Regions from separate parts of the Kribbella sp. NPDC056951 genome, predicted to be linked through region 1. Evidence: riboswitches for the same ligand, from Rfam matches in the RefSeq annotation. Region 1 holds a riboswitch; each other region holds the start of a gene.
What was found. A riboswitch is a leader RNA that binds a small molecule or an ion and turns the genes downstream of it on or off. The one in region 1 is predicted to bind ZMP and ZTP.

Region 1 (10,484 bases):
CGGTCCTCGTCGACCAGGTCCCACTTGTTGTAGGCGATGACGAGGGCCTTACCGGCCTCCTCGACCGCGTTCATGATCCGGATGTCCTGCTCGGTCATCGGCTCGGACGCGTCGACCACCACGACCACGACCTCGGCCCGCTCGATCGCGGCGTTGGTCCGCAACGAGGCGTAGTACTCGTGGCCCTGGACGTTCTTGACCTTGCGCCGGATACCGGCGGTGTCGATGAACCGCCACTCCTTGCCGACCAGCGTGATCAGCTCGTCGACCGGGTCGACCGTCGTACCGGCGACGTCGCTGACGACGACCCGGTCCTCCTTGGCGACCTTGTTCAGCAGCGAGGACTTGCCGACGTTCGGCTTGCCGACGATCGCGATCCGGCGCGGACCGCCGGTCGCGGGGTCGCGCTCCGGCGGCGCCTCGGGCAGCGCGGCCAGGACGGCGTCGAGCATGTCACCGGTCCCCCGGCCGTGCATGGCCGAGATCGGGAACGGCTCGCCGATGCCGAGACCCCACAGGTTCATCGCCTCGGACTCGACCCGCTGGTCGTCGACCTTGTTGGCCGCGAGCACGACCGGCTTGCCGGACTTGCGCAGCACGCGGACGACGGCCTCGTCGGCGTCGGTGATCCCGACGGTCGCGTCGACCACGAACAGCACCGCGTCGGCGGCGTTGATCGCGACCTCGGCCTGGGCGGCCACCAGCGCGGCCATCCCGACCGCGTCCGGGTCCCAGCCGCCGGTGTCGACGACGGTGAAGCTCCGGCCGGCCCAGTCGGCGTCGTACGAGACGCGGTCCCGGGTGACGCCCGGGGTGTCCTCGACGACGGCCTCACGGCGGCCGATGATGCGGTTGACGAGCGTGGACTTGCCCACATTCGGCCGGCCGACGATGGCCAGCACAGGGAGCGGACCGGAGTCCTCCACCTCGTGCGTCGGCTCGTCGAATTCGTAGCCCGTGGGCAGGTCAGTCATCAGGGTCCTTCTTGTCTGGCGCACCCGGGAGTGGGTGACCGGTGGCTGCGACGGCGGCCTTGATATGGGCACGCAGCATGTCGCCGATCTGGTCGGCAACCGCCCGTACGTCGGAGTGCCGCCTAGGAAAGGATACGCGGTCGATCGTGAACGGTTCGCCGTACACCACGTCGACGCGGCTCCCGGATGGCGGGAACCCCTCGATATCACCGCCCGGCAGCCGGGTCCCGAGCAGCGCCACGGGCAGGATCGGAGCTCCGGTGACCATCGCCAGGTACGCCGTACCGAGCCGGATCCGGGTGAAGTCCCCGGTGCCGCGGGTGCCCTCGGGGTAGATGTTGAGCACCCGGCCGTCGCGCAGGACCTTGATCGACTGCCGGATCGCGCGCGGGTCGTACGACGTGCGGTCGATGGCGATCTGCCCGACCCGGTGCAGGAACCAGCCCTGCAGGCCGCCGAACGCCTCGATCTTGGCCAGTTGATGCAGCATCCGGGGTGCGATCGCGCCTAGCAACGGCCCGTCGAGCAGGCTCAGATGGTTCGGCGTCATCAGTACCGGCCCGGTCCGCGGGAACAGCTCCTCGTGGTGCACCCGCAGGTCGTACTTCCGTGCGAAGTACCGGCTGGCCACCGCCCGCACCGGCACCGCGAGCCGATACGGCAGCTTCGGCAGATCCCCCGTGAACGGCAGCTCCCGCCGCCTCGTCAGCTCAGCTGTCATGGCTCCGGGGACTGGCCTCCTTGGCGAGCCGGCTGATCACGTCGATGACCTCCTCCAGGGACAGATCGGTGGAGTCGATGGTGACCGCGCCGTCCGATGCGACCTGGAAGTCCGCCACCGTCGAGTCGTCCGCGTCCCGCCGTACGATCTGGTCGCGCAACTGCTCCGCGGTCACCGATCCCACCGCCAGTTCAGCACCGCGCCGGGCCAGCCGGGCCTCCTGGTCCGCGGTCAGCAGCACCTTGAGCTCGGCGTCGGTGGCCACCACGGTCGCGATGTCGCGGCCCTCGACGACGATCCCGCCGCTCGGCTGGGCGTCGTCGATGATCTCGCGCTGCCGCCGGATCAGCTCCTTGCGGACATCCAGGTTGGTCGCGATCTTGCTGACCCGCTCACTGATCCGCGGCTCCCGGATCGCCGCAGTGACGTCGGTCCCATCCGCGATCACGAACTGGTTCAGCGGATCGGTGCTGAGCTCGAGCCGTAACTCCCGCGCCCGCTGCGCAACCGCCGCGGTGTCACCCAGATCCAACCCGTGCTCGATCGCCGACCACGTCACCGCCCGGTACGTCGCCCCCGTATCCAGGAACCGCAGTCCCAGCCGGTCGGCCACGCCCCGAGCGGTACTCGACTTACCGGACCCGCTCGGCCCGTCCACAGCGATGATCATGCCCCGAGAATATCCGCCGCCACGGACATCCCTCGACCACGGTCGTGCGGCAGGCTAGGTGGTCAGCGGTGGACGACCCAGCCGCGGGCGGTGAGGGTTTGGGTTAGCTGGTCGTCGGAGCCGGGTTTGACGAGGAGTTCGACTTCACCGACGGGGCGGCCGGGGCTGTGGTCGATGCGGAGGTCTTCGACGTTGGCGCCGGAGGCGGCGGCGTCGTTGAAGAGGCGGGCCAGCTGGCCGGGGCGGTCGGGGATGGTGACGAGGACGCTGACCAGCTCGATGTGCGGGGTGCCGTGCTTGCCGGGGACGCGGACGGCTCCGGAGACGCCGCGGGCGAGTACCGAGGTGAGTTCGTCGCCGGCCTCTTCTTTGCCTAGGGCAACTAGGACGCGATCGAGTTCGTCGCGGATCTGCTCGAGCAGGCCGGTCAGGGCGGCGGAGTTGGCGGAGACGATCTGGGTCCACAGGCCTGGGTCGCCGGCGGCGATGCGGGTGACGTCGCGGACGCCTTGGCCGGACAGTTGCAGGTGTGAGTTCGGTGCGTCGACGAGGGTGCCGGCGGCCAGGGACGACATCAGTTGCGGCAGGTGCGAGACCCGCGCAACCGCGAGGTCGTGGTCCTCGACGGACAGCTCGACCGTGCGTGCGCCACAGGCCTCAGCCAGGCAATGCACGAGCTCGACCGCCTCGGGCGAACTCGTCTCGTGCGGGGTGATCGCCCAGGTCGCGCCGTCGAACAGATCCGCGCGCGCTGCCAACGGGCCGTTGCGCTCCGAACCTGCCATCGGGTGACTGCCGACGTACCGGCTCAGGTCTGCGGACAGGAGCCGGGCATCCGTCAGTGGCTTGGACTTCACGCTCGCCGCGTCGGTGACGACCGCGTCGGTCTGCGCGAGCTGCTCGGCGATCACCGCCCCGACGTGGTCCGGCGGTACGGCGACCACGACCAGCTGCGGTTCGATCTGCACCAGCCGTGATCCCGCGCCGATGCGCTCGGCCATCAGCGCGTTGTCGGGGTTCGCGTCGACGAGCTCGACCACGACACCCAACCGGGCCAGGGCGAGACCGATCGACGTACCGATCAGGCCCGCACCGACGATGCGGACCGGGCCACGAAGTTCGGTCACTGGGCGCCTGTCAGGTCGGGACGGAGCGCCGACGCACCGTGCAGGTAGACGTGCTGGATCTTGTCGCGGGAGCGCTCGGTCTCGGTGTGCACCATCATCCGGACCACCCGCGGCAGCGCATGCGGTACGTCGATCTCCTGCATGCACATCAGCGGTACGTCGGTCAGCCCGATCTGCCGACCGGCCACGGCCGGGAACTCCGCATGCAGGTCAGGCGTGACGGTGAACAGGATGCTGATCAGATCCGCGCTGTCCAGATCGTTCGCCTCCAGGACCGCCTTCACCAGCTCGGCGGACCGCTCGAGCAGGTGCTCGCGCTCGTCCACGTCCAGCTGGGTGGCTCCCCGGATCGCCCGCACCGCCACGTCACGCCTCCTCGTCAGTTCACAACGTCTACAGCCTAGGCCAGGCCGGCCACAGGGTGGACAGCCGTCTCGGATTGGGCCTCCGCGGCGTCGACCGTCTGCTCCAGCAGCAGCGCGATCGTCATCGGCCCGACACCGCCCGGAACCGGCGTGATCAGGCGCGCCACCTCGCTCGCCTCCTCGAAGTGAACGTCACCGACATTGCCTTCGTTGTATCCGGCATCGACCACGACCGCCCCCGGCTTCAACCAGTCGCCGCGGACAAAGTTCGCCTTGCCGACCGCAGCGACCACGATGTCCGCCGTACGGACGATCTCGGGGAGGTTCGTGGTCCGCGAGTGCGTGTAGGTGACGGTCGCATCCGATGCCAGTAGCAACATTCCCGCCGGCTTACCGAGGATCGGGCTGCGGCCGATGACGACCGCGTGCGCGCCGCGGATCGGTACGTCGTACGCCTCGAGCAGCCGCATGATCCCGCCCGGCGTACACGACCGGAACCCGGGCTCACCGAACGCCATCGCCGCGAACGCGTGCATGGTGACGCCGTCGACGTCCTTGGCGGGGTTGATCGCCTCGAACGCGGCGCGCTCGTCGATGTGGCTGGGGACCGGGTGCTGCAGGAGGATGCCGTGCACCTCGGGGTCGTTCGAGAGGTTGGTGAGCTCGGCGACCAACTCGTCGGTGGTGGTCGCGGCCGGCAGTACGACGCTGCGCGAACCGATCCCGGCCTTCTTGCTGCGGTTCTGCTTCATCCGCACGTAGGTCGCGGAAGCGGGATCGTCACCGACCAGCACGGTCGCCAGGCATGGCTGGACTCCGGTGGATTCGCGCAATTTCTCAGCGCGGGCGGCGGCGTTCGTCACCATCTCGGCGGCGAGCTCGGTCCCGATCATCAGTTCGGCGGTCATGGGCGCACTCCTCTGGGCGTCAACTCAAATGCCCAGGCGCGCGGCTACCACCGCCGGATCCACCGGCAAGCCGCTCCCCGGTGGTACCCCACCTCAACGCCAGTCACGACCCGCCTCCAGCTTACCTTCTCCCCCGCACCGGCCCCGCCTCGCTACCGCTCGTCAAATGAGCGCTTCGCAGAGGGGACGCGTTGGCATCAAGCGGTCACAGCCTGCCGATCCTCCTCCGGTCTCACACACTGGCACCGAGAAGAGAGGAGGGTCTCGGTGTCGGTCGTCAGGGCGGTGTTCGATCCTCGTGGGCGCGGGCTACGGCGTGAGTACTGGCTTGTCTGGCTCGCGGGCTGGGTGGTGTTGCTGGCCCCCATTCTGGTCGACCGGGCGTTGGGGTTGTCCGCGGAGCAGCGAGTGGGATGGGCAATCGGTGGGCTCGGTCTTGTCGCTCACCAGGTCGTCGCCGTACTCGCGGCGATTCGGCGGTTGCACGACACTGATCACTCGGGCTGGTGGTTGCTGATGTCGTTCGTGCCGGTCGTCGGCAGCGCGGTGCTGTTCGTCCACCTCACGAGCGCCGGGACGCCCGGCCTGAACCGGTACGGCGCCGATCCGCATCCGGGCGTACCACCGGCCGAGCAGGTTTATCCGGTGAAGCAGCCGAAGTCCCCGCGGGCCAAGGTGATCGACGGATTCTGGTGGCTGGCCTTCGCGGTCGTCTTCTCGCTTCTCATCGTTGCCCTCGTCAATCAGTAGCGGCGGCGGGCGAGGGGTTAGAGGAGGGCGGCGTGGTCGAGGGCTAGGTAGGCGGCGTCGGTGCCGGTCATGGCGCCGGGGGTGCGGAGTTCGGCGCGGAACTCGGCCACGGTCAGTTCGACTGGGACGCAGTCTTCGGCGTCATCCAGTTGCTGGGTGCCGTTGGGACGGCAGCCGCGGGCGATTGCGACGTACTTGCGGAAGGTTGAGGACGTGCCGGCCCAGGTCCAGCCGACGACCTCGAGGGTCTCGCAGGTGTAGCCCGTTTCCTCCTCGAGCTCGCGGGCGCCGCCGACCGCAGGGTCCTCGCCGGGCTCGATCAGGCCGCCTGGCAGGTTGGTGACGACGCTGTCCGGGCCTGGACGGAACATGCGGATCGTCACGATCCGGCCGTCCGGGGTCAGGGGCAGCACGGTGATGCCGCGGGCGACTCCATCCGCGGACTCCGGGCCTGTGACGTCCCAGTCGACCTCGTGGCCGTTCGGCATGCGGTATTGACGGACCTTGACCGTCAGGAAGCGCTGGTATGCGACCTTCTCCCCCAGGAGCTCCCAGGGCTCTGGGTCGGCGGCCCGGGATGACGCAGCCGCCACGTCGGAGGAGGTGGCGGCTGCGTCGGTGGTTCGGTCCGTCACAGGGGGCGGCTGTCGTCGGGGTCCTCGGGCGGAGCGATCGGTGCCTCGTCGTCGGCCGACGACGGCGCCGCGGACGAGGATGCCGGTGACGAGGGGGTCTCCTCGGTCGGCTCCGAAGGCGTCGCGTCCTCAACTACGGCTGCCTCGATATCCGCGGCGGGGTGCGACTCGGACAGGATCCGGGCCAGCGTCTCCTCGGAGATGCGCTTGAACTTGCGGACCTGCGTCCGGGTCCGGTCCAGTACGGCGACCTCGAGCTGGTCCGACGTCAGTTCGCGGGGCTCGCTGCTGTCGTGGCCGAGGGCGTCGACGGCCAACCGGAGGGCCCCGGCCAGCGAGATTCCCTCCTGGTAGTGCTCGCCAACGTACTCGGCGACCTGCTCGGCCTGGCCGCCCATCACCGCATAACCCCGTACGTCGGCGATCGAGCCGTCGTACGTGAGCCGGTAGATCTGGTCGTCGGCCGTGGAGGTGCCGATCTCGGCGACCAGGATCTCGACCTCGAGTGGCTTCTCGCCGCCGGAGGAGAAGATCGCGCCGAGGGTCTGTGCGTACGCGTTGGCCAAGGCCCGGCCGGTGACGTCGCGCCGGTCGTACGAATAGCCGCGCATGTCGGCCAGCCGGACGCCGGCGATCCGCAGGTTCTCGAACTCGTTGTAGCGGCCGACCGCGGCGAACGCCATCCGGTCGTAGATCTCGGCCACCTTGTGCAGTGCGGGTGAGCGGTTCTCGGCGACGAACAGGATGCCGTCGGCATACTGCAGCGCGATCGCGCTGCGGCCCTTGGCGATGCCCTTCCGGGCGAAGTCCGCCCGGTCGCGCATCAGCTGTTCTGGTGAGACGTAGAACGGCGTGCTCATCGAAGGTGTCGTCCTCTATGTCGATGGGATCAGGTCAGGGACGCCGTGGCGGGGCCGTCGGGGCGGCCGTGGCGCTGCGCCCAGGCCGCGTCGACCAGGGCGGCGACCTCGTCCTCGGGCAACCGCTGGTAGCCGTCGGCGGTGACCACACCGACCACTGGGAAGATCCGCCGCAGCATGTCCGGGCCGCCGGTGGCCGAGTCGTCGTCGGCGGCGTCGATCAGCGACTGGATCGTCACCATCGCGCAGTCGGTCGCGGACAGGTCCTCGCGGTAGAGCTTCTTCAGCGAGCCCCGGGCGAACAGCGAGCCCGAGCCGACGCTGTGGAAGTGGGTCTCCTCGTAGCGGCCGCCGGTGGCGTCGTAGGAGAAGATCCGCCCGCCCTTGCGGTCGTGGTCGTAGCCCGCGAACAGCGGAACCACGGCCAGACCCTGCATCGCCATCGCCAGGTTGCCCCGGATCAGCGCGCTGAGCCGGTTGGACTTGCCGTCCAGGCTGAGCGTGGTGCCCTCGAGTTTCTCGTAGTGCTCGAGCTCGACCTGGAACAGCCGGACCATCTCGATCCCGAACCCGGCCGATCCCGCGAACGCGACCGCCGAGTACTCATCGGCCGGGAACACCTTCTCGATGTCCCGCGAGGCGATGATGTTGCCCATCGTGGCCCGCCGGTCGCCGGCCATCACCACGCCACCCGCGAAGGTGGCCGCGACGATCGTCGTACCGTGCGGGACCTGGTCGGAGAAGTCGGCCTGCCCCAGGCTGCGCCGTCCGGGCAACAGGTCGGGCGCGTGCCCGGCCAGGAAGTCCATGAACGATGTGCCACCTGGGGTCAGGAAGGCTTCCGGCAACCGGCCGGAGGCATCAAATGTCATCGAGCGGTTCACTCCCCACCCTTTTGGACGAACCCGCGGACGAACTCCTCGGCGTTCTCCTCGAGCACCTCGTCGATCTCGTCGAGGATCGAGTCGACGTCCTCGTCGAGCCGTTCCTTGCGCTCGGCCACGTCTTCCGACGTGGTCGACTGCTCGACCTCTTCCTCGGTCGTCGAACGCTTCGGCTGCTTGTGCTGCTGCCCGCCGTCCTTCGCCATCGCACACACCTCCTAGAACCGCAGTGGAGAAGACGCCCAACCGCTTCTCCGTGCTTCTAAGAGCGACCCTACCCGGCGGCACCCCCAGTGATGGTGCGAACCAGGTCACTCGCGGTGTCGCACTGGTCCAGAAGGGCACCGACATGCGCTTTCGTACCGCGCAGCGGGTCGAGGGTCGGGATCCGCTGGAGCGACTCCTTGCCGGGCAGATCGAAGATCACCGAGTCCCAGGAGGCGGCCGCGACCTGCGGCGCGTACTGCTGCATACAGCGGCCGCGGAAGTAGGCGCGGGTGTCGGTCGGCGGGTGCGAGACCGCCATCCGGATCTCCTCGTCGGTGACGATCCGCTGCATCCGGCCGGAGTTGACGAGTTTGTAGTACAGGCCTTTGTCCGGACGAAGGTCGGCGTACTGCAGGTCGACCAGGTGCAGCTTCGGGTCGTCCCACTCCAGGCCGTCGCGGTCGCGGTAGGACTGCAGCAGTTTGTACTTCGCCACCCAGTCGAGCTGGTCGGACAGCTTCATCGGGTCGATGGCGAGCTGGTCGAGGACCGACTCCCAGCGGTGCAGCACGTCCTTGGTCTGGCGGTCCGCGTCGTCGCCGTACTTGTCCTCGACATACTTGCGGGCCTGTTCCAGGTACTCCGTCTGCAGCTGTACGGCGGTCAGCTTGCGACCGTCCTTGAGCGTCATCAGGTGTGTGCAGGTCGGGTCGTGGCTGATCTCGTGCAGCGCGGTGACCGGGCGGTCGACCCCGAGGTCGTCGGTCAGCCAGCCGTCCTCGATCATCGCGAGCACCAGCGACGTCGTACCGACCTTCAGGTACGTCGAGATCTCGGACAGGTTCGCGTCGCCGATGATCACGTGCAGCCGGCGGTAGCGGTCCGGGTTCGCGTGCGGTTCGTCGCGGGTGTTGATGATCGGCCGTTTGAGGGTCGTCTCGAGGCCGACCTCGACCTCGAAGTAGTCGGCCCGCTGACTAATCTGGAACCCGTTCGTGCCGCCGTCCTGGCCGATCCCGACCCGGCCGGCGCCGGTGACGACCTGGCGACTGACGAAGAACGGCGTCAGGTGCCGCACGATCGAGGCGAACGGCGTCGAGCGGCGCATCAGGTAGTTCTCGTGCGACCCGTACGACGCGCCTTTGTTGTCGGTGTTGTTCTTGTACAGGTTGAGTTGCGGGGCACCGGGGATCTGCCGGGCCTGTCGCGCGCCCTCCATGATGACGAGCTCACCGGCCTTGTCCCAGACCACCACGTCGCGCGGGTTGGTGCACTCTGGCGCGGAGTACTCGGGGTGGGCGTGGTCGACGTACAGCCGGGCGCCGTTGGTGAGGATCACGTTGGCCAGGCCGGTCTCCTCGTCGGTGAGCTGGCTGGAGTCGGCCACCTCCCGGCTCAGGTCGAAGCCGCGCGCGTCCCGCAGCGGGTGCTCCTCGTCGAAGTCCCATCGCGTCTTGCGCGCCAGTGGCTGCGTCTGGGCGTAGCCGTTCACCACCTGGCTCGAGGTCAGCATCGGGTTGGCCCCGGGCTGGCCGGGCACCGAGATGCCGAACTCGGTCTCGGTCCCCATGATCCGCCGCACACTCATAATCACGAGCCTACGCGGTCGGGTCGCCCAAAGTCGGTCTCCGTCCCGATCGTTGCGTCACTCCGGTGCGTGGATCGCCGCTTCGAGCAGTACGTCGAGCGCCCGCTGCGACGTACTGAGCCGCTCGATCTCCGCCGCCACCCGGGCCCGCTCGGCGGTCAGTCCGTCGACCATGCCCCGGCAGCCTGACAGCACCGGCTCGGCCGGATCACCCTGCACGCAGTTCAGCACGCCGGCGATCATCGCGGTCGGGAGCCCGGCCGCGAGCAGGCTGCGGATGTGCCCGACGACGTTCGGCGCCTGGTCGCAGTACTCGCGGTATCCGTTGGTCTGGCGCACCGGCTCGAGCAGGCCTTGCTGCTCGTAGTACCGCAGCAGTCTTCGGCTCACACCGGTGCGCTCCGACAGTTCTCCGATCAGCAATGCCCACTCCTCGCCTCTTGACCTTGACACCGGTGTCACGGCCTACGGTCCCGGTGATCGATACCAACGCAGCAGGAGGAACGAACATGCCGGGAGTTGTGGTGATCGGTGCCGGACCGGGGATCGGCCAGGCAGTCGGACGCCGATTCGCGCGGGAAGGCTGGCCGGTCGCACTGATCGCGCGGCGGCAGCCAGAGGCCGCTGGGGCGACACTGACGCTGGCCGCCGACTGCACCGACGAGTCGGCGCTGCGGGGCGCTCTGGACAAGGTTGTCGCCGAGCTGGGGACACCTGACGTCGTGGTCTACAACGCCGCGAAGATTGCGGCCGACCGGATCGGTGAACTGACACTGCGCGAGCAGTACGACGCCT
Region 2 (10,484 bases), on a different contig from region 1:
GACCGAGCCGTGCATCCCCGGCATCCCGAAGTGCAGCTCGTGCGTGTCGGGCAGCGCGCCCCGGGCCATCAGCGTGGTGACCACGGGAATGCCGAGCAGCTCGGCAAGGTCCTTCAGCTCCGCCTCGGCCTGCGCGCGGATCACACCACCACCGACGTACAGAACCGGCTTCTCCGCGGCGGTGATCAGCCGGGCCGCCTCACGCACCTGCTTGGGGTGCGGGCGGGTCACCGGACGGTACCCGGGCAGCGACAGCTCGGTCGGCCAGTGGAAGTCGACCTTCGCCTGCATCGCGTCCTTGGTCACGTCGACCAGCACCGGGCCGGGCCGGCCGGTGGAGGCGATGTGGAACGCCTCGGCGATCGTGGTGGCGATGTCGTTCGGGTCGTTGACCAGGAAGTTGTGCTTGGTGATCGGCATCGTGATGCCGCGGATGTCCGCCTCCTGGAAGGCGTCCGTCCCGATCGCCGCGCTCGCCACCTGACCGGTGATCGCGACCAGCGGGACCGAGTCCATGTACGCGTCCGCGATCGGCGTCACCAGGTTGGTCGCCCCCGGGCCGGAGGTCGCCATACAGACCCCCACCTTGCCGGAAGCCGCCGCGTACCCCTGGGCCGCGTGCCCGGCGCCCTGCTCGTGGCGTACCAGGATGTGCCGGATCTGGGTCGAGTCGAGCATCGGGTCGTACGCCGGGAGGATCGCGCCGCCCGGGATGCCGAACACGGTGTCCACTCCGGCATGTTCCAGTGCGCGGATCAGAGCCTGTGCCCCGGTCAGCTGCTCGCTCATGAGTGCCTTCCCTCAATCCTGATCACGTGTGCCTTGCTTGGCTTGTGGCGATCGATTCATCTTCGCTGGTGGCCGTTGCGGGGCTTCCGCTGGGTCTCAGATAGTCGCCCGTGCAACAAAAAACCCCCTCGGCCGGGTTGGCTGAAGGGGCGCGCTCGACTCAGTGGTCGCGTCAGTCGGCGCGCCGCACAAGTACGAGGAGAATCGATCGCATGTAGGCATTATTCGCCCGCGAACCACACCGGGGTCAAGTTCGAGCCCACCCCGTCCCACCATCCGAGACGCCCATCCCACCCCCTGGCGCCTTCCGGTCGATTCCCATCTGGTGGGTAGACCCATCGGATGGTGGGTTGGCCAGGCTCCTACCGGTGGGCCAACCCACCATCTGCCTGGCCTACCCATCAGACGGGGGCGGGTCAGATGCAGACGGCGCCTTCGGAGGCGGAGCGGACGAGGCGGGTGTATTTGCCGAGGACGCCTTTGGTGATGGCGGGCTGCTTGGGCGTCCAGCCTTCGGTACGGCGGGTGAGCTCTTCGGGGTCGACGTGGAGTTCGAGGGTGCGGTTGGCGACGTCGAGGGTGATGCGGTCGCCGTCGCGGACGAAGGCGATCGGGCCGCCGTCGACGGCTTCCGGGGCGACGTGGCCGACGCAGAGGCCCGTCGTACCGCCGGAGAAGCGTCCGTCGGTGAGCAGGAGCACGTCCTTGCCGAGGCCGGCGCCCTTGATCGCGCCGGTGACCGCGAGCATCTCGCGCATCCCGGGGCCGCCCTTCGGGCCTTCGTAGCGGATCACGACGACGTCGCCCGGGTTCAGCTCCGGTACGGCGTCCATCGCCGCCCGCTCGCCGTCGAACACGCGCGCTGTCCCTTCGAACACGTCGGAGTCGAAGCCAGCGCTCTTCACGACCGCACCTTCCGGAGCGAGCGTGCCGTGCAGGATCGTGATGCCGCCGGTGGGGTGGATCGGCTTGTCGAGCGCACGAATGATCGCGCCGTCGACATCCGGCGGGGCGATGTCGACGAGGTTCTCGGCCATCGTCTTGCCGGTCACGGTCAGGCAGTCGCCGTGCAGCAGACCGGCATCGAGCAACGCCCGCATGATCACCGGGATACCGCCGACGCGGTCCACGTCCGTCATCACGTACCGGCCGAACGGCTTCAGGTCACCCAGATGCGGGACCTTCTCGCCCACCCGGTTGAAGTCGGCCAGGGTCAACTCGACCTCGGCCTCGCGGGCGATCGCGAGCAGATGCAGTACGGCGTTCGTCGAGCCACCGAGCGCCATCACCACGGCGATCGCGTTCTCGAACGCTTCCTTGGTGAGGATCTGGCGCGCCGTGATCCCCTTCTGCAGAAGGCCGACGACCGCTTCGCCGGACTTCCGCGCGTACCCGTCCCGACGGCGGTCCACAGCGGGCGGCGCTGCTGATCCGGGCAACGACATACCGAGAGCTTCGGCAGAGGCGGCCATCGTGTTGGCCGTGTACATCCCGCCGCATGCACCCTCGCCCGGACAGATCGCGCGCTCGACGGCGTCGACCTCCTCGCGAGTGATCAGGCCGCGAACACACGCACCGACGGCTTCGAACGCGTCGATGATCGTCACGTCCTTGTCGCCAAGGCGGCCGGGCATGATCGAACCGGCGTACAGGAAGACGCTCGCCAGATCGAGACGCGCCGCGGCCATCAGCATGCCGGGCAGGGATTTGTCGCAACCGGCCAGCAGGACCGAACCGTCGAGGCGCTCGGCCTCCATCACGGTCTCCACCGAGTCGGCGATGATCTCGCGGCTGACAAGTGAGTAGTGCATCCCGACATGGCCCATCGAGATGCCGTCGGAGACGCTGATCGTGCCGAACTCCAGCGGGTACCCACCGGCCGCGTGCACGCCCTCCTTGACCGCCTTCGCGAGCCGGTCCAGCGAGAGGTTGCACGGGGTGATCTCGTTCCAGCTGGACGCCACCCCGACCTGCGGTTTCACCCAGTCGTCGTCACCCATCCCGACCGCTCTGAGCATTCCTCGGCTCGCGGTCGCTTCCAGACCGTCGGTGACTGTGCGGCTGCGGGGCTTCACATCGACCATGGGCTCACTCTAAACACATTGCCCCACCGTCCTGGGCTCTCTAGCGTTCGCGCTGTGGATCCCTACGGTGACGAGAAGCTGGTCGAGCTCTACGACCTCGACAATCCCGACGGCGACGATCACGCGTACTTCCGCGCTCTCGCCGACTCCCTCGATGCCCGGAAGATCGTCGACCTCGGCTGCGGTACCGGCCTGCTGACGCGCTCACTGGCGACGCCCGGCCGGGAGGTGATCGGTATCGATCCCAGCCCGACGATGCTGAACTACGCCCGCCGTACGCCGAGCTCCGTCACCTGGCTCACCGGCGACGCCAGCGTGATCTCGCCGACCGCGGACGTCGACCTCGTGGTGTGCACCGGGAACACGGTCATGCACATCCCCGACCTACCCGCTGCCCTGACTGCCTTAGCTGGAGCGCTCCGCGACGGCGGCGTACTGGCCTTCGAGTCGCGGAACCCGGTGGCGCGGGCGTGGGAGTCGTGGACGCGCGAGGCGACGTACGGGGAACGCGACACCCCGATCGGCCACCTCACCGAATGGCTCGACCTGATCGAGGTCGCCGACGGCCGCGTCGTCTTCGATGCCCACAACCGGTACGACGACGGCCGCGACGACGTCTACCGCAACGAGCTGTACTTCCGCTCGCTCGCGGAGATCAGCGACGCGTTGGACGCAGCCGGATTCGCAGTGCAGGTGACTGCCGGTTGGCAGGGTGAGCCGTTCTCTGTGGACTCTCGGCTGATGGTTTTCCGCGCCGAGAAGGGCTAGTCCATCCGTTTGGCGAGGGCTTCGGCGAAGCCGGGGACGCCGCCGACGTAGGACCACGGCACGCTCTCGATCCGGCCTTCGGTGCGGCACGCGTGATCCATCGCCTCGGACTTCGCGCCCGCCCACTTGAGCGCGAACGCCATCGCGCCATGCGCGGATACATCCGCGGGATCCGGCGTACGGGCGTCGTTCCACCACTTGTCGCGGGCTGCGGTCAGGTCCGGTCGGCGACCGGAGACCTCGCGCGCGTACCGCTTCAGGCGCTGGACGCGCGGCGGGTCCTTGTCCGACGCGACCTCCAGCCAGACCTCGTTGAACACGTGGGCCGCGATACTGCACAGCACACTGCCCGGCCGCGCCCGCCCCACCACCGCGTCCCCGAAATCAACCAGCTCAGCCAGCTCCAGCCCGGACCACTTCTTCGCCAGCACCTGAACCCGACCGGTATGCGCCGCGTAGCTCCCCGGGTGCCGGATCAGCGCGGCGTGGAAGATCTCGGCCTTGTCCTCCGGCTCCGCCTGTAACCCGAGTGCCGCCCACTGCAGGACCTCCCACGGCACCGCGTCATCCGCAGCCGCCACGATCGCCCCTTGGAGCACCTCGGCCGCCGTACGCAAAATGTCGTGGAACGTCGCAAACCGCTGCGCCGACACATCCTTCGCCCGCTGCCCGGTCCGCACCGACCACGCCTCGAACACCAGCGTCTGCCCGAACCACAACAAGAGATCCGGATCCTTCGGGTAAGCCTCGAGCCGCATCTCCAGCTGTTCGCTCCGCCCAACCGCCGCCTTCGCCAGCCCAGTAGCCCGGATCGACCGCAGATTCGTATTAGCCGGCGTCACCTTCAGCAGGGCCAGCCCAGTCGACAAATCCCCTCGCCGAACCGCCGCGTACGCCGCGTCGAGGTCGTCGTCCACCCAGGCCTGATCCAGCCTCAGCCCGGCCAGATCGACACCTTTCCGCGAGAAGAACCCCATTCGCGGATGGTAAGACTCCTCGGACCTCTGTGGACAAGGATTGCACTTTCCTGCAATACCCTGTGCCCTACCGCGACTGGCGAGGGTGGATCACCACCGGGGAGCGAACAGCTACGTGGCGTCGTCCGCCTGGGCGCCTCCTCCCGGAGGTCGCGCATGCGTTATGGGATGAATCCACATCAGGCCGCGTCGATGACGGTCGTCGGCTCGGCCGCACCATTCACCGTCGTGGCGGGCAATCCGTCGTACATCAATGTCCTCGACGCGCTGACCGGCTGGCAGCTCGTCCGGGAGGCCGCTCTTGTTTTTGGGGTACCTGCAGCGGCGTCGTACAAGCATGTGTCCCCGGCTGGCGCTGCGCTCGGTACGTCGGTTGCTGACGCGTACCGGCGCGCACGGGACGCCGACCCCAAGTCGTCGTACGGCGATTTCGTGGCGGTCTCGCAGGTGGTCGACGCTGAGCTGGCTGACGTGCTGCGTCGGGTCGTGAGTGACGGGATCATCGCGCCTGGGTACGCGCCTGGTGTGGTTGAGGTGCTGGCCGCGAAGAAGCGGGGCACGTACTTGGTGCTGGAGGCGGATCCGTCGTTCGAGCCACCGCGCGAGGAGGTGCGTGAGCTGTACGGTCTCCGCCTCAGCCAGGAGCGGGACGACGTACCGATCACTCGAGACCTGCTGTCGGCCGAGGTGGGTGACGCCGCCGCACGGGATCTGATGCTCGGCCTGATCGTCGTCCGCTACACGCAGTCCAACACCGTCGCTCTCCTGAAGGACGGTATGGCGATCGGCATCGGCGCCGGCCAACAGTCCCGCGTCGACTGCACCCGCCTAGCCGGCGCGAAAGCGGCCGAGTGGTGGTCCCGCCACTCGCTTGAGCCGCTCACCGGCGTGTCGATGGTCTCCGACGGCGCACTCCCCTTCCCCGACAACGTCGAAGAGGCAGCCCGCTTCGGCGTCACCCACATCGCCGAACCCGCCGGGTCCATCCGCTCGGACCAGATAGCCGCCGCCTGCGCTCGGTTCGGCATCACCTGGTCCCCCACCAACCTCCGCCTCTTCCGCCACTAGCTCAGGCGGTACCTCCCGGCGGCGACCCCCATCCGAACAGCCTCCGCCGTGGCGGCCGCCGACTGGCCGGTCGTGTCGAGGGCGTGGCGCTCCAGCGCGCCTAGGTCGGCAAAGACGCCGTACATGTGAGTGAGAGCGCCTTCGTCACGCAGTGACTCGGGACCGCGGTTCTGCGCTCGGGCGATGGTTGTCTCAAGTGCAGGCCGCAGTGCGACGTAGGACAAGGTCAGACCGTCGGCCTCCGCAGCCGCCCGAAACGGAGGCACGTAATGCGGTCCAACAACACCGTCGACCACGACGTCGTACCCACCGCGTGCATACGTCGCAGCCGCGGCCACGTACGCATCCACCACCACATCGTTCTGCCTCGACGCATCCGGCAGGTACGGCGGGATGAACCCAGTCCGGATCGCCTCGTAGAACTGGTCGGTCACCAGATGCACAGTCGCCCGCTCAGCATCCGAGGCAACCAACCTCGCCACCGTCGACTTACCGGCTCCCGGAGGCCCACTCACCACGATCACGTCGCCCTTCACTTCCCGGACGCTACAACCGGCTCTTCCGCCACCAACCCGTCCCGCACATACTGCTCACCATGTGGGCAGTCATCGGCGTGTGGGACATCGACCCCGACCTCATCGAGAGTCTCCGCGACCAACTGTCACTGATGGCCTCGAGCAAGATCCCCCTGCCCGGCTTCGTGCACGGCACCTGGACCCGCGACGGCCACATGATCCAGGTCTACGCGGACGAGACGAACGCCCGCCAATACCACCAAGCGATGCTCGACCAAGGCGCCGTCGACCGCCCCGGCATCCGCAACATCGTCTGGGCCGTCTCCGAGGTAGGCGCCGAATCCGACACCACCGGCTGGACCGACCGCACCGGCACCCACCACCCCCCAACCTGACCGCGCTAGCCGCCGGCGACGCTGGGGAGGATTAGGAGTTCGGCGCCGTCGGTGAGGGGGGTGTCGGGGCCGGCTAGGTCTCGGATGTTGTCGGGGCCCAGGTAGATGTTGACGTGGCGGCGGACTGCTCCTTGGTCGTCGGTGAGGCGGCGGCGGAGTGGTGGGTCGGTGGCTGCTAGGGCGGCGCGGACGGTGGTGGCTTCGACTTCGACCTGCTCGGCTCCGCCCGCGAAGGGGCGGAGCACGGGTGGGAGCTTGAGGGTGATCACGTCAGATCACCGCGGCGCGCAGGGTGAGTACGTCGGGGAGGTGGCTGGCGACCTCGGTCCAGGTGTCGCCTGCGTCGGCGCTGGCGTAGACGCAGCCGTCGCGGGTGCCTACGTAGACACCGGCCGATTCGGCGGCGTCGGTGGTGAGCGCGTCGCGGAGGACGGGGACGTAGGAGACCTCGGGCAGGCCGTTGGTCAGCGGCTCCCAGGTCGCACCGGCGTCGCGAGAGCGGTAGACGCGACAAGTGGCATCAGTGGGGATTCGGTTGCCGTCGGCCACCAACGGGAAGACGTACACGGTGTCGGGCTCATGCGGGTGCACGGCGATCGGGAAGCCGAAGTCCGACGGCAATCCATCGGCGATGCTCTTCCAGATCTCGCCACCGTCGTCGGACCGGTACACACCATGGTGGTTCTGCGCGAACATCCGCTCCGGTACGTCGGGATGCGCCGCCAGCTTGTGCACACACTGACCGAACTCGGGATCCGGGTCGGGCAGGAAGTACGCCTTGATCCCGTGGTTGGCCGGGGACCACGACTCCCCACCGTCAGTCGTCTGGTAGACACCACCGGTCGACATCGCGACGCTGATCCGCGCAGGGTCGGTCGCGTGCGGCAGCACGGTGTGCACGGCCTGACCGCCGAACCCTGCGCCCCATTGCTCGCGATGCGGGTGGTCCCACAGGCCGCGGACGAGCTCGAACGTCACTCCCCCGTCGGTCGACTTCCACAGCGCCGACGGCTGACTCCCGGCGTACACAACACCCGGCTGGGCAGCCGGCGCCGGCTGGATCTGCCACACGCGCTCCAGCGACGCATCGGTCCCGGCCGGGAACCCGATCGAGCCCTCCGCCGGCTCGTCCCACGTCTTCCCGAGATCATCGGAGTGGAACACCGCCGGTCCCCAGTGCTCACTGGTCCCGCCGACGAAGAGTCGCGGCTGCTCACCGCGCGTGTCGATGCCCACGGCGTACACGCCCTGCATCTCGAACGCGGGACCGTCGAGCCTCCACTCCCGGCGCGCAGCGTCGCTGCGGCCGATCCAGAGCCCCTTCTTGGTCCCGATCAGCAGTACGGTCTCGGACATCGTTGTCCTCCTGTGGATCGACGAACTAGCGTGGCGGCCCCGCCACCACATTGATGAGTGCTTCCCCCTGCGCGAAACGCTCCAGCTGCGCCCGCACCAACCGGGCGACCCGCGGCTCGAACGCCGTCGAGGCACCCCCGCGATGCGGGTTGATCAGCACATTTGGAGCAGACCACAGCGGATGACCTGACGGCAACGGCTCGGGATCGGTGACGTCGAGCGCGGCCGAGATGCGCCCCGTACCGAGCTCAGCCACGAGCGCACTGGTGTCGACGATGACCCCGCGAGCCACGTTCACGAGCAGTGCGCCGTCCTTGAGCCGGGCAAGGAACTTCGCGTCGACCATGCCGCGTGTCTCGTCGGTCGCCGGAGTCAGCGGTACGACGACGTCCGCCTGCGGCAGCAACTCCGGGAGGTCGGTCGTCGGGTGAACACCGTCCCGCGGCCGCCTCGCCACGCGGATCACCTCACACTCGAACCCGGCCAGCCGCCGCTCCAGCGCCTCACCGATCGACCCGTACCCCACGATCAGCACGGTCCGATCCGCAAGCGAGTCGTCCATGTCCACGTAGTCGGTCGGCCACACACCGAGCTCCTGGTTGCGCACCGCCCGCGGCAACCGCCGGTACGACGCCAGGATCAGCCCGACCGCCAATTCGGCCGTCGACGCGTCGTGGACCCCGCGTGCGTTGCACAAGGTGACGCCCTCCGGCAGATGCGGTACGACGGCCTCGTATCCCGCGGTCTGCAGCTGAACCACCTTCAGATCCGGCATCGCGGCGAAGGCGGCGGGCAGATCCACCCCGACCATGTACCCCGGCACGAAGAACTCGGTCCCCTCCGGCTCCGTCTGCGCCGACACCCCGTCCGGCACCCCGCCGAGGACCCGCTCGGAGTCCTCCCACGGAAGCCACGCCCTCACCAGATCACCCATGAGGAAAACCTACTCGCCGCCACGGACAATCCGCGCGAGCAGGCGTGACAGAAGACCCATGCGTGCTCCCGAACCGCCGTCGTACTCTGATTAGGTGCCCTCGACATCGGATGCGGCTGCAACGCTCGCGCACGATCAGGCGGTAGACCGGCTCCGCGCGTCGTACCAGCGCATCCCGGTCGGCGAACCCGTGCGGCTGGCCAAACGCAGCTCGAACCTGTTCCGGCCGCGCACCGAGCTCGCTGCGCCCGGCCTGGACGTCTCCGGGCTGACCGGGGTGCTCAGCGTCGATCCGGTCGCGCGGACAGCCGACGTACAGGGCATGTGCACCTACGAGGACCTGGTCGCAGCGACCCTGCCGCACGGGCTGACGCCGATGGTGGTCCCGCAGCTCAAGACGATCACGCTGGGTGGCGCGGTGACCGGGCTCGGTATCGAGTCCTCGTCGTTCCGCGCCGGACTGCCGCACGAATCCGTGCTGGAGCTGGACATCCTGACCGGCGCCGGCGAGATCGTGACGGCACGGCCTGGTGACGACCTCTTCCGGATGTTCCCGAACTCCTACGGCACACTCGGCTATGCGACCCGGCTGCGCATTTCACTCGACCGCATCTCCCCGTACGTCGCCCTGCGCCACGTCCGCGTGTCGTTGGACGACCTGGCCCCGGCGATCGACGAAATCGTTGCCTCTGGCACGTATGACGGTGAACCGGTGCACTTCGTCGACGGGGTCGCGTTCAGCCCGTCCGAGGCCTACCTGACGCTCGGGCGCAACAGCGACGCCGCGGTGCGGGCGAGCGACTACACCGGTCAGCAGATCTACTACCGCTCCATCCAGCAGCGCCAGACCGACTGCCTCACCGCTCACGACTACCTGTGGCGGTGGGACACCGACTGGTTCTGGTGCTCCGCCGCGTTCGGTGCACAGAAGCCATGGGTACGGCGGTTGTGGCCGCGGAGGTGGCGGCGCAGCGACGTGTTCCACAAACTCGTCGGTTTCGAGAACCGTCATCACCTCGCTGCCCGGATCGGTCAGCGCCGCGGTCACGCGCCGCGCGAGCGCGTCGTACAGGATGTGGAGATTCCGGTGGCGCGGCTGGCCGAGTTCCTGCGGTGGTTCGACAGTGAGGTCGGGATGCGGCCGGTGTGGCTGTGCCCGCTGCGGTTGCGCGGAACCGCGTCCTGGCCGCTCTATCCGCTGGCGCCCGGCGCGACGTACGTGAACGTCGGCTTCTGGGGCACCGTCCCGATCGCTGCCGGTGCTGCGGACGGTGATGTCAACCGCGCCATCGAGGACGCCGTCGCCCGCTTCGGCGGCCACAAGTCGCTCTACTCCGATGCGTACTACTCCCGGGAGACGTTCGACCGGCTCTACAACGTCCCGGCCCTGACTGAGGTGAAACAACGCTACGACCCGGAAGCCCGGCTCACCGGGCTCTACGAAAAGGCGGTGACGCGCCGATGACGACGCTAGCAACACAGGTATCCATCGCAGAAGCCCTGACCACCGTGACCCCGGAAGGCCTCCCCTTCCGCTTCACGGCGTACGACGGCAGTGCCACCGGCCCCGCGGATTCCCCGATCCACATGCACCTGGC
Region 3 (10,484 bases), 560 kb from region 1:
GACGCTTTGCGGCCGTACGGCGACCTGGCGGCGGACCCCGGCCTGGTCCGGATCGGAGCGGTGGCGGGATCGGAGGAAGCGCTCTCTCACGCGCTCCCGGCGAACCAGAATCCACCGGTTCTGCGCACCCACGACCGCTACGGGAACCGGGTCGACGAGGTCGACTTCCACCCGTCGTGGCACTGGCTGATGGAGAAGGCCGTCGGCTTCGGACTGCAGGCCGCGCCGTGGACGAGTTCCGGGCCCGCGCCGCATCTGACGCGCGCGGCGGGGTTCTACGTCTGGTCGCAGGTCGAGCCGGGGCACGGCTGCCCGATCTCGATGACGTACGCCGCGGTCCCTGCGCTGCGGGCGGACGAGCGGCTCGCGGCCGAGTGGATTCCGCGACTGGCTTCGACCGAGTACGACGTACGACGGTTGCCCGGGGCAGCCAAGCGCGGCGCGCTGGCCGGGATGGGGATGACCGAGAAGCAGGGTGGTTCCGATGTGCGGGCCAACCTGACGACCGCGATTCCTGCTGGTGGAGACGGTGAGTACCTGCTCGACGGGCACAAGTGGTTCTGTTCGGCGCCGCAGGTCGATGTGTTCCTCGTGCTGGCTCAGGCGCCGGACGGGCTGAGCTGTTTCGTCGTCCCCCGGGTGCTTGCTGACGGCAACCGGAACACGTTCGCGCTGCAACGCCTAAAGGACAAACTCGGCAACCGCTCGAACGCCTCCAGCGAAGTCGAATTCCACAGCACCGTCGGCTACCGCCTGGGCGACGAAGGCGCCGGCGTCCGCACCATCATCGAAATGGTCGCCGCCACCCGCCTCGACTGCGTCCTAGGCTCCGCCGCCCTCCAACGCCGAGCCCTCGTCGAAGCCACCTGGCACACCCACCACCGCTCTGCCTTCGGCAGCCTCCTGTCCGACAAACCCGCCATGCTCAACGTCCTAGCCGACCTAGCCCTAGAGAGCGAGGCAGCAACCGCTCTCTCGATGCGGCTCGCCGCGGCGGTCGACTCTTCGGTTGGCGGCGACCAGCAGGCGACCGCCTTCCGAAGGATCGGGCTGCCTCTGGCGAAGTTTTGGGTTTGTAAGCGGACTTCGTTTGTGGTGGCGGAGGCGTTGGAGTGTTTGGGCGGGAACGGGTTTGTGGAGGAGTCGGGGTTGCCGCTGCTCTTCCGGGAGTCGCCTTTGAACTCGATCTGGGAGGGGTCGGGGAATGTGAATGCGCTGGATGTACTGCGGGCGCTTCGGCGGCCGGAGTCGTTGGAGGCTTGGCTGGTGGAGGTGGGGGCGGCACAGGGGGCCGACAGCCGGCTGGATGCGGCGGTGAACGACGTACTGCAGGCGTTGGCGGATGTTGAGGGGGCCGAGGCGGGGGCGCGCAGGTTGGCGGCTCGGATGGCTTTGTGTCTGCAGGGGTCGTTGCTGGTGCGGTACTCGACGCCGGCGGTGGCGGACGCGTTTGTGGCGTCGCGGCTGGCTGGGGACTGGGGTGGCGTGTTCGGGACGTTGCCACGCACGACACCCTTCCGGGAGATCGTCGAGCGCACGATAGGGTGAGCTGGTCGCGACTGGCGCGCTGAGGTGGAGTACCACCGGGGAGCGAAAAGCGTTGGCACCGTGCGCCTGGGTGCCTCGAACCACTGCAACCTGCAGGAGACAACGATGACTCAACCCTTCGACGCTGCCAAGGCATCGGCCGCCTACCGCAACGCGCTCGAGGTGATCGCCTCCGTCGAGCCGACGATCGCCGGTGCGATCAAGGCCGAGCTGGCCGACCAGCGCTCCTCGCTGAAGCTGATCGCGAGTGAGAACTACGCCTCCCCCGCCACTCTGCTGACGATGGGTAACTGGCTCTCGGACAAGTACGCCGAGGGCACCGTCGGGCACCGCTTCTACGCCGGTTGCCAGAACGTCGACACCGTCGAGCAGACCGCGGCCGACCACGCGCGTGAGCTGTTCGGCGCGCCGCACGCCTACGTTCAGCCGCATTCCGGGATCGACGCCAACCTGGTCGCCTTCTGGGCGATCCTGGCGCAGCGGATCGAGTCCCCGGCGCTGGCCGAGGTCGGTGCGAAGCACGTCAACGACCTGTCCGACGAGGACTGGGACAAGCTCCGCAAGGCGCTCGGCGACCAGAAGATGCTCGGCATGTCGCTGGACGCCGGCGGTCACCTGACCCACGGCTTCCGCCCGAACATCTCCGGCAAGATGTTCAACCAGCACTCCTACGGCACCGACCCGGAGACCGGCCTGCTGGACTACGACGAGGTCGCGCGCAAGGCCCGTGAGTTCAAGCCGCTCATCCTGATCGCGGGCTACTCGGCGTACCCGCGCAAGGTGAACTTCGCCAAGATGCGTGAGATCGCCGACGAGGTCGGCGCAACCCTGATGGTCGACATGGCGCACTTCGCCGGTCTGGTCGCGGGCAAGGTCTTCACCGGCGATTTCGACCCGGTACCGCACGCGCACGTCACCACGACGACCACGCACAAGTCGCTGCGCGGCCCGCGTGGCGGCATGGTGCTGTGCCAGCCCGAGTACGCCGAGTCGGTCGACCGCGGCTGCCCGATGGTGCTCGGTGGTCCGCTCAGCCAGACGATGGCCGCCAAGGCGGTCGCGCTGGCCGAGGCCCGCCAGCCGGAGTTCCAGACCTACGCGCAGGCCGTCGCCGACAACGCCGTCACCCTCGCCGAGGGTCTGATGAAGCGCGGCGTCAAGCTCGTCACCGACGGTACCGAGAACCACCTGGTCCTGCTGGACGTATCGTCGTACGGCATCACCGGCCGGCAGGCCGAGTCGGCGCTGCTCGACGCGGGCATCGTCACCAACCGCAACGCGGTCCCCCGCGACCCGAACGGCGCCTGGTACACCTCGGGTGTCCGGATCGGTACGCCGGCGCTGACCACGCGCGGGTTCGGCGCTGACGAGTTCGACCGCGTGGCCGAGCTGATCGTCGACGTACTGTCGTCGACCACGCCCACCACGACGGCGGCCGGTGCACCCTCGAAGGCCAAGTACGTGCTGGCCGACGGGGTCGCCGACAAGACCCGCGCAGCCTCGGCGGAGATCCTCGACAAGCACCCGCTGTACCCGGGTCTCGAGCTCAGCTGACAAACAATCAGAAACTTCTGATTAATGTAAGGTTCAATCATGGCGCCCACCCCGGATGAAGTCAGTCAGTACGTCGAACGCTTCGCCGGGGTGATGGCCAACAGTGGGGTGCCGACGATGTCGGCCCGGGTGATGGGCCGGATGCTCGTCAGCCCGAACGGAACGATGACCGCGGCTGAGCTGGCCGAGACGTTGCAGATCAGCCAGCCTGCGGTGTCCGGCGCGGTCCGGCAGCTGATCCAGATGTCGTTCATCTCCCGGGAGCGGATGCCGGGTTCCCGCAAGGATCACTACCGGATTCGCGAGGATGTATTCGCCGCGATTCTCGAACGCCGCAATCAGGCCCTGACCGAATGGGCGGCCAGCAGCGCGTACGGCGCGGCTCTCTTCGGCGCCGACACCACCGTCGGCCGTCGGCTGTCCGAGGCGGCCGAGTTCTTCACGTTCGTGCACGGTGATCTCGAGCAGACGATGAAGGACTGGCGAGCCAAAAACCCAGGCTAGGCGACGATTCCGGGCCTTGGCAGCTCGACCAGCAGGCGCTTCGCCACCGCGAGCGCGGTCGCATCATCGCCGTACGGCGTGACCACTTGCGCGCCGACGGGGAGTCCGTCGAGCAGTCCGACCGGCACGCTGACGGCTGGGTGGCCGGTAACGTTGAACGCCCAGCACGGGTCGCCGACGATGATGTTCTCGTCGTACTGATCGTAGCCGTGGGCAACAGTCAGCGTGGTCGGGGTGACGAGCGCGTCGACGACGTTGAACAGATCAGCCAGCGCGGTGTGGTTGTGATCCCGTACGGCGCGTGCTCGTTGCACGTCCGCAGCCGCGACACCTCGTCCCGCATCCAGCGCGGATAGCACCTGCCAGGCATCGTCGGTGGGCAGCAACTTCAGCGGTACGTCGATCACGTCGACGACCGACAGGCGGTTGCGAATCAGCTGGTCAACGGCCGGATCCGCGGCGTACTGGCTGAGTGTCGGCAGATAGGCCACCCGCCAGGGGCCCTCGGCAAGTATCGGCACCGGCCAGTGCGGTAGCGCCGTTGGATCCAGCCGATGCGGTCCACTCACGACACTCGTCGCGAGCATCACGTCACCGAGGTTCGCACCGATCACGCCGGCCGTGGTGAGCCCACCGAGCCCTCGGCCGACTGCTCGCGGGACCCTGCCGTAGGTGCCTTTGAACCCCACCAAACCGCAGAACGACGCCGGAATCCTGAGGGACCCTCCACTGTCGCCACCAGTCGCCAGCGGTACGACGCCCGCCGCAACCGCCGCCGCTCCCCCGGCCGTAGACCCACCCGGCGACCGCTTCACATCCCAAGGGTTCCGCGTGTACTCGCGCCCGTTCCACCCATACGTCTGCGACCCAGGTCCCGGCCGCGCCCGCGTCGCCGTCCCGATCGGAATCGCGCCGGCCGCCAACAGTCGCTCCAGAATCGGCGACTCCGGCGGCGTCCGAGCCTTCACCAGAAACGGCACCCCCGCCAACAGGCCCGCCGGATCCACCTCCCGAGCCAGCCGCAACGCCGTACCGGCATCCAACTCTTCCAGGAAATGCAGCACCGAATCCAACCGCCGAGCCGCATCCACTGCTTCCTCGACCACCGCGAGAGGCGACAACTCCCCCGCCCGAACCCCAGCCGCAATCGCCCCCGCACTCAGCACCGCTGCAGCCTAACTGTTTCGGTTATGAGCACACCGAGGTGAGGTGTTCGAGGAGGAGGGTGGTGGTGGCTTCGGCGGCTTCGGTTGGAATGTTGTGGCCGATACCGGCGAGGATCTCGAGGCGGTAGTGACCGGTGACCCAGTTCTTGGTCGCGTGGACGCCCGAGGGTGCGACTGCCGGGTCTTTCGTGCTGGCGATGAACAGCGTCGGGATCGTGATCTTCTGCTCGTAGCCGGTGAAGTCGTTGGCCCGGTACCAGTTGAGCGCTGCGGTCAGCGCACCTGGCTGCGAGAACCTCTCGAGGTACTTCGCGGGCAGCGTGGGCGGCCCGCCGGCGAGAATGACGTTCTCGGGAATCGGAGCCGGTTGCCGGAAGAAGTTCATGTACTTGGAGGCCTCTTGCTGAACCGGATCGGTCCGCAGCGCCTCGGCAAAGGCACCGAGATGCGGCACGGATACCGCCGTCAGCGACCGCACGCGCCGGGAGTGCTTCGCCGCAGCGACCCACGCGACCGCGGCACCCCAGTCATGTCCGACCAGGTCGAACCGGCCCCAGCCCAGGGAGTCGGCGATCGCACGAACGTCCGCGACCGGGTGATCCAGGTGGTAGTCCGCGACGCTGGTCGGCCGCACGCCCGGCGAGTAGCCGCGCTGGTCGGGCGCTACCGCCCGATAGCCGGCCGCGGCCAGCCCGAGCAACTGGTGCTCCCAGTCGAGGCCGATCGCCGGAAAGCCGTGCAGTAACAGCACCTTTCGGCCGTGCCGCGGACCCGCGGCGACGGCGTCGAAGGTCCCAGCGCGGGTACGGATCCGCAGTGGTGTGAGGTCTGGCGAACCGGAGGCTCGCGCCGTGCTTGAGACACCGAGAGTCGTCAGACCGGTAGCGGCAGCGAGCATCATGAAGGCTCTGCGAGAGTGCGAAGTCGGCATGCCGCGAGTCTGGTCCGTCGGACGGCAGACAGACCACCAACCTGCCCCCACCTTCCTGGTGGGTCCAGGTCCACTGACGGCACCTAGTCGACGATGGTGTGGCCGGCGGCTTGGAGGGTTGCGATGGCTGCGTCGAGGTCCGCTTCGGCTACCAGGACGAGGTCGGCTTGATAGGTGGAGGCCGCGCAGACCGAGAGGCCGGCAGCGGCTAAGGGATGGACGATCGCGGCGAGCATGCCTGGCTGGTCCAGGGCGTGCGGTTCGTTGTTGTAGAAGGCTCGCCAGGGCTCGGCTCCGCCCTCGGTCTCACAGATGACCGTCGTACCAGCGGGCGTTCGGGACATCGCCCACCAGTCGCCCGCAGGGACAGCCGGTACGCCGTCGGTGACGTGGGTGATGGTGAAGCGCGGCCGGAGGAGGGTCAGGGTTTGGGCTTGCATAGGCTCAGTCTCCGCCGACCGCGGGTCCAACAAAGTTAGCGGGTGAGGGCGTAGACGGCGATGGCGGCGAAGTCGTCGGCGGGTTCGGAGGCTTGCCAGGAGCGGACGTCGTCGACATAGCGTGAGCCGCGGCCGGTGAACTCGGCGTACTGGTCGACGCCGTTCGCCGGGCAGGCGTTCATGCCGTCGAGGTGATCGCCGAGGCCTTCCTCGAACAGGTCGGCGGAGTTCGGGCCGTTGACGACGGCGCCGACCACCTGGCGGCCGAGGATGTTGCCGATCTGGTGATGCGGGCACTGGCCGGCGTTCGAGCCGACGCCGACCATGAACGACACGCCCCACGCGTTGGCGCCGAAGGCCCAGTCGATTTGCTGAGCACCGAAGGTGTCGTACCGACGGTCGCCGGTCACCTGCCGATACAGCCGTGCAGTCGCCGCCAACCCAAAGGTGTGCGGTACGGCGTCGAAATTGTCGTACTGCGCGCCCGCCCGGAACGGGTCCTGAGCGGCGCGCGTGGTCCCGATCGCCAACTGAGCCCGCAAGTCAGCACTCAGCTTGGCCACCAGTGCACGGTCGGATCGCGCCGCGCGGATGAGATCCGCGTGCGCGAGCGCACTCACGTCGTACAGGTTGAGCGTGTCGCCGCCCGCCTCGTGCTCCAGATACTGGCCGGCCCAGTACGACGCCTGTCGCACCCAACCGGCGGCCCGGCGATCGCCCAGCCGGTGAGCCGCCAACGCCAGCTCAGCCGCACCCAGCTCGAGGTCGTCGCGCCAGGCGGATTCGGGGTAGAACGCAAACGGCAACGACGTCACCAGCTGACCGACATTAGTGGTCTTGGCCTGGGCGAAGATCTGCGCAGCCGTCTCCAGGTGCTTGCGCGCCAGGCGACGGTCGGTCCGCGCCTCGACCTGTGCCGCCAAAGCAAACGCGGCCGCCGTGCGACCGGCCAGGTTCGGGCTGATCAGCTGCCCAGGGGCCGCCGCGCGGAACACCGGCCGGTTGCGCAAGTGACGTTCGGCAGGTGAAGTCAGGTGGTCGTCCGCCTCGGGCAGCCGCCAGATGTCGTGGTCACCGATGAATGTGCCCTCGGCGTTGCCGGTGCCGACACCGACCTGGATGTAGAGCGTCTTCGACTTCTCATCCCACATCTTGTCGAGCCACTTCAGCCCGTGGCGAGCCTCGTTCGTCACCTTGCGATCCGGCCGCCGCGCGTCCCGGGCCGATGCCCACAGCAACGAGTCCGAGTACGCCGCGATGTGCGTGAACTTGAGGTAGTCGCCCGCGTCGTACCAGCCACCCTCGACATCAACCGGACCAGCAACCCGCTGCAGCTCACCCACCGTCTGATCGGTGTCCGGATTCACGAACGTCGGCGTTTCGTAGACCTGCGCCGCCCGATCCGTCAGGTGTGCGGGCTTGCGCCCGAGAGACCCCGGTACGACGTTCGCCCCGTCCCGCTGCTCGGTGAAGAAGTTCACCGCCTTGTCCTTCGCCGACGTCGCCAGCGCATCCCCGTCGGCCCGCACGACGAACGCGGGCGACGACGCGACCCCAGGCACCTCGACCCGATAGGTCCCCGGCACCCACAGCCGGGTCAGGTCCACCTGCGAGACGTGCTGGTACTTCGCGTTCCACTCCCCCAGCTCGGCGCCAACCTTGCCGGTCAGCACCCGACGACCCCGGCTGTCGACGACCGAGAAGGACTTCCCGGTCACCGCGCCCTCGCTCAGCACGTACGCCGACTTTCCGTCGAAGGCGCCGTACCCGAGCTGATTGACCCGAACCGCGCCCCCGGTCGCGGCCTCGACCGGGCCGACCAAGCCCAGCACCAAGCCGCCCGCCACCACAACCGATCCCACCCGGCGTATCGCCTTCACAACAGCCTCCTCCATCAACAGTTAGGAAAGTTTCCTGTTGATCCGAGGAAATGTACAGAGGTCAGGGCTGCGCCGGGACCCCCTGGGCGAAGACGTACACCGGTTCCGCCTCGGGTTCGGTCGACGGGTTGTCGACGTACTCCTCGAGGACCTCCTGGATCCGCTCGCGCAGCTCGGTCAGCCGCTCGGGCGTGAGCCGCAACCAGACATCGATGGACAGCTCCGCCTCGCCCCACGCCGCGCCGTACTCCGGGCGCTTGGCGACCCAGTCGCGGATCTTGCCGGCGCGGTACGTGACGTTGCTCTCCTCGGCCACCCCGCCGATCAGCTCCGCGCCCGGCTCGTCGTCACCAACGCGCCAGGAGTACGACGACCAGGCGCTCTTCCACCACCGTTCGCGCCGGTCCTTGGCCAGCTCGGGGACCTCCTCGATCACCCCCGCGGTGGCAAGCACCTTCAGGTGGTGGCTGATGTTCCCGACCATCTCCCCTGTCCGCGCAGCGAGCACCGACACGGTGGACGGTCCGTCGACTGCGAGGATGTCCAGCAGCCGGCGTCGTAGCGGGTGATCCACGGCCTGCACTCGGGAGGCTCCGGGTGAACGGGTCTTTTTCGGCGACATGAGTCCATGGTAATTAGACAAGATATCTTGTACAAGCTTCATTGCTCAGCGTGTTTCAGGCGGGAATCAAAACACACCAGACTGGTCGGGATAGCCACATCGTGAGATCGCGTCTCGCGATGCAGGATTGGGAGTTGATTTGTCAGCCGTTCACGCTGACTCTTGTTGACATGCTCGCTGCCCGCTCAACTCACCTCGTAGGTCGGATTCATGTCGACCTCGGGCGGATGCGCAGCGCCATCTGTCGTCCTTCGATGCTCTGACAGCCACCCCGCTCGAAACATCAGCTGGGTGCGCACCGCGCAGACCAGGTCGAATCGACGACGCTTCGAGCTAGGCCCCCGCGGACGCACCTGTCTCTAGGACAAGGACACCGTTCCGGATGACTGGCGTCTCCTCACCGCAGGCCGGTACCACCCGCAAGCCCGCCCGCCCCCGTAAGGGCAAGGGTGAGGGTCAGTGGGCGCTCGGCTACCGTGAACCCCTGAACAAGAACGAAGAGAACAAGAAGAACGACGACGGCCTGAACGTCCGGGCCCGGATCGAGAACGTCTACGCGCACCGCGGGTTCGACTCGATCGACCCGGCGGACCTGCGCGGCCGCTTCCGCTGGTGGGGCCTCTACACCCAGCGCAAGCCCGGGATCGACGGCGGTAAGACGGCGACCCTGGAGCCCGAAGAGCTGGACGACAAGTACTTCATGCTCCGGGTCCGGATCGAGGGCGGCCAGCTCTCCACCGAGCAGCTCCGCGTGATCGCCGAGATCTCCACGACCTACGCCCGCGACACCGCCGACATCACCGATCGGCAGAACATCCAGCTGCACTGGATCCGGGTCGAGGACATCCCCGCGATCTGGAACAAGCTGGAGGCCGTCGGCCTCTACACGACCGAGGCCTGCGGTGACGTGCCCCGGGTGATCATCTCCAGCCCGGTCGCCGGGATCGCGGCCGACGAGATCATCGACCCGACGCCGGCCATCGACGACATCGTCGAGAAATACATCGGTACGACGGAGTTCTCGAACCTGCCGCGGAAGTTCAAGACCGCGATGACCGGGCACCCGTCGCACGACGTCGTACCGGAGGTGAACGACATCGCGTTCGTCGGCGTCGTGCACCCCGAGCACGGCCCGGGTTTCGACGTCTGGGTCGGCGGCGGTCTGTCGACCAACCCGATGCTCGCCCAGCGTCTCGGCGCCTGGGTTCCGCTCGACGAGGTGCACGAGGCCTGGTGGGGTATCTGCAGCATCTACCGCGACTACGGCTACCGCCGGCTGCGGACCCGCGCCCGGATCAAGTTCCTCGTCGCCGACTGGGGTATCGAGAAGTTCCGTGAGGTGCTCGAGGAGAAGTACCTCAAGCGGAAGCTGATCGACGGCCCGGCGCCGGAGATCCCCGCTGTGCAGGGTGACCACGTCGGCGTCCACAAGCAGAAGGACGGCAAGTACTTCGTCGGTGTCGCGCCGGTCGTCGGTCGCGTGTCCGGCGAGAAGCTCGCCAAGGTCGCGGACGTCGTCGCGGCGCACGGCTCGGACCGGATCCGGACCACCGCCCAGCAGAAGCTGATCGTGCTCGACGTCGAGGAGTCGAAGGTCGAGTCGCTCGTCACCGAGCTGGCGGCTCTCGGCTTCCAGGCGCGGCCGTCGGCCTGGCGGCGGAACACGATGGCCTGCACCGGGATCGAGTTCTGCAAACTCGCGATCGTCGAGACCAAGGCCCGCGCGGCCCAGCTGATCGACGAACTCGAGGAGCGGATTCCCGACCTCGACGTACCGATCACGGTGAACGTCAACGGCTGCCCGAACTCCTGCGCCCGGATCCAGGTCGCTGACATCGG

Region 2: linked by a shared signal. The riboswitch ahead of ACFTSF_RS24410 (5-aminoimidazole-4-carboxamide ribonucleotide transformylase) and the one ahead of ACFTSF_RS10580 (bifunctional 5,10-methylenetetrahydrofolate dehydrogenase/5,10-methenyltetrahydrofolate cyclohydrolase) in region 1 are both predicted to bind ZMP and ZTP.
Region 3: linked by a shared signal. The riboswitch ahead of ACFTSF_RS07915 (glycine hydroxymethyltransferase) and the one ahead of ACFTSF_RS10580 (bifunctional 5,10-methylenetetrahydrofolate dehydrogenase/5,10-methenyltetrahydrofolate cyclohydrolase) in region 1 are both predicted to bind ZMP and ZTP.

What each region holds. Positions count from the first base shown of each region.
Region 1 is NZ_JBHUQZ010000002.1:635,500-645,983, forward strand. It holds gene der (ribosome biogenesis GTPase Der) at 1-974, opposite strand, end outside; gene ACFTSF_RS10560 (lysophospholipid acyltransferase family protein) at 967-1,695, opposite strand; gene cmk ((d)CMP kinase) at 1,685-2,365, opposite strand; gene ACFTSF_RS10570 (prephenate dehydrogenase) at 2,428-3,492, opposite strand; gene aroH (chorismate mutase) at 3,489-3,857, opposite strand; gene ACFTSF_RS10580 (bifunctional 5,10-methylenetetrahydrofolate dehydrogenase/5,10-methenyltetrahydrofolate cyclohydrolase) at 3,893-4,765, opposite strand; ZMP/ZTP riboswitch at 4,789-4,882, opposite strand; gene ACFTSF_RS10585 (DUF805 domain-containing protein) at 5,033-5,515, shown strand; gene ACFTSF_RS10590 (NUDIX hydrolase) at 5,533-6,150, opposite strand; gene prcA (proteasome subunit alpha) at 6,147-7,010, opposite strand; gene prcB (proteasome subunit beta) at 7,040-7,882, opposite strand; gene ACFTSF_RS10605 (ubiquitin-like protein Pup) at 7,891-8,100, opposite strand; gene dop (depupylase/deamidase Dop) at 8,169-9,689, opposite strand; gene ACFTSF_RS10615 (MerR family transcriptional regulator) at 9,747-10,112, opposite strand; gene ACFTSF_RS10620 (SDR family NAD(P)-dependent oxidoreductase) at 10,199-10,484, shown strand, end outside.
Region 2 is NZ_JBHUQZ010000006.1:228,501-238,984, forward strand. It holds gene ACFTSF_RS24390 (acetolactate synthase large subunit) at 1-789, opposite strand, end outside; gene ilvD (dihydroxy-acid dehydratase) at 1,206-2,873, opposite strand; gene ACFTSF_RS24400 (class I SAM-dependent methyltransferase) at 2,928-3,641, shown strand; gene ACFTSF_RS24405 (hypothetical protein) at 3,638-4,618, opposite strand; ZMP/ZTP riboswitch at 4,681-4,760, shown strand; gene ACFTSF_RS24410 (5-aminoimidazole-4-carboxamide ribonucleotide transformylase) at 4,748-5,686, shown strand; gene ACFTSF_RS24415 (AAA family ATPase) at 5,683-6,222, opposite strand; gene ACFTSF_RS24420 (hypothetical protein) at 6,282-6,596, shown strand; gene ACFTSF_RS24425 (MoaD/ThiS family protein) at 6,602-6,865, opposite strand; gene ACFTSF_RS24430 (exo-alpha-sialidase) at 6,867-7,952, opposite strand; gene ACFTSF_RS24435 (2-hydroxyacid dehydrogenase) at 7,978-8,886, opposite strand; gene ACFTSF_RS24440 (FAD-binding oxidoreductase) at 8,981-10,351, shown strand; gene ACFTSF_RS24445 (class I SAM-dependent methyltransferase) at 10,348-10,484, shown strand, end outside.
Region 3 is NZ_JBHUQZ010000002.1:73,507-83,990, reverse strand. It holds gene ACFTSF_RS07920 (acyl-CoA dehydrogenase family protein) at 1-1,548, shown strand, start outside; ZMP/ZTP riboswitch at 1,546-1,627, shown strand; gene ACFTSF_RS07915 (glycine hydroxymethyltransferase) at 1,654-3,102, shown strand; gene ACFTSF_RS07910 (MarR family transcriptional regulator) at 3,142-3,606, shown strand; gene ACFTSF_RS07905 (amidase) at 3,603-4,772, opposite strand; gene ACFTSF_RS07900 (alpha/beta fold hydrolase) at 4,795-5,703, opposite strand; gene ACFTSF_RS07895 (ACT domain-containing protein) at 5,787-6,143, opposite strand; gene ACFTSF_RS07890 (glycoside hydrolase family 9 protein) at 6,179-8,023, opposite strand; gene ACFTSF_RS07885 (winged helix-turn-helix domain-containing protein) at 8,085-8,645, opposite strand; gene ACFTSF_RS07880 (nitrite/sulfite reductase) at 9,028-10,484, shown strand, end outside.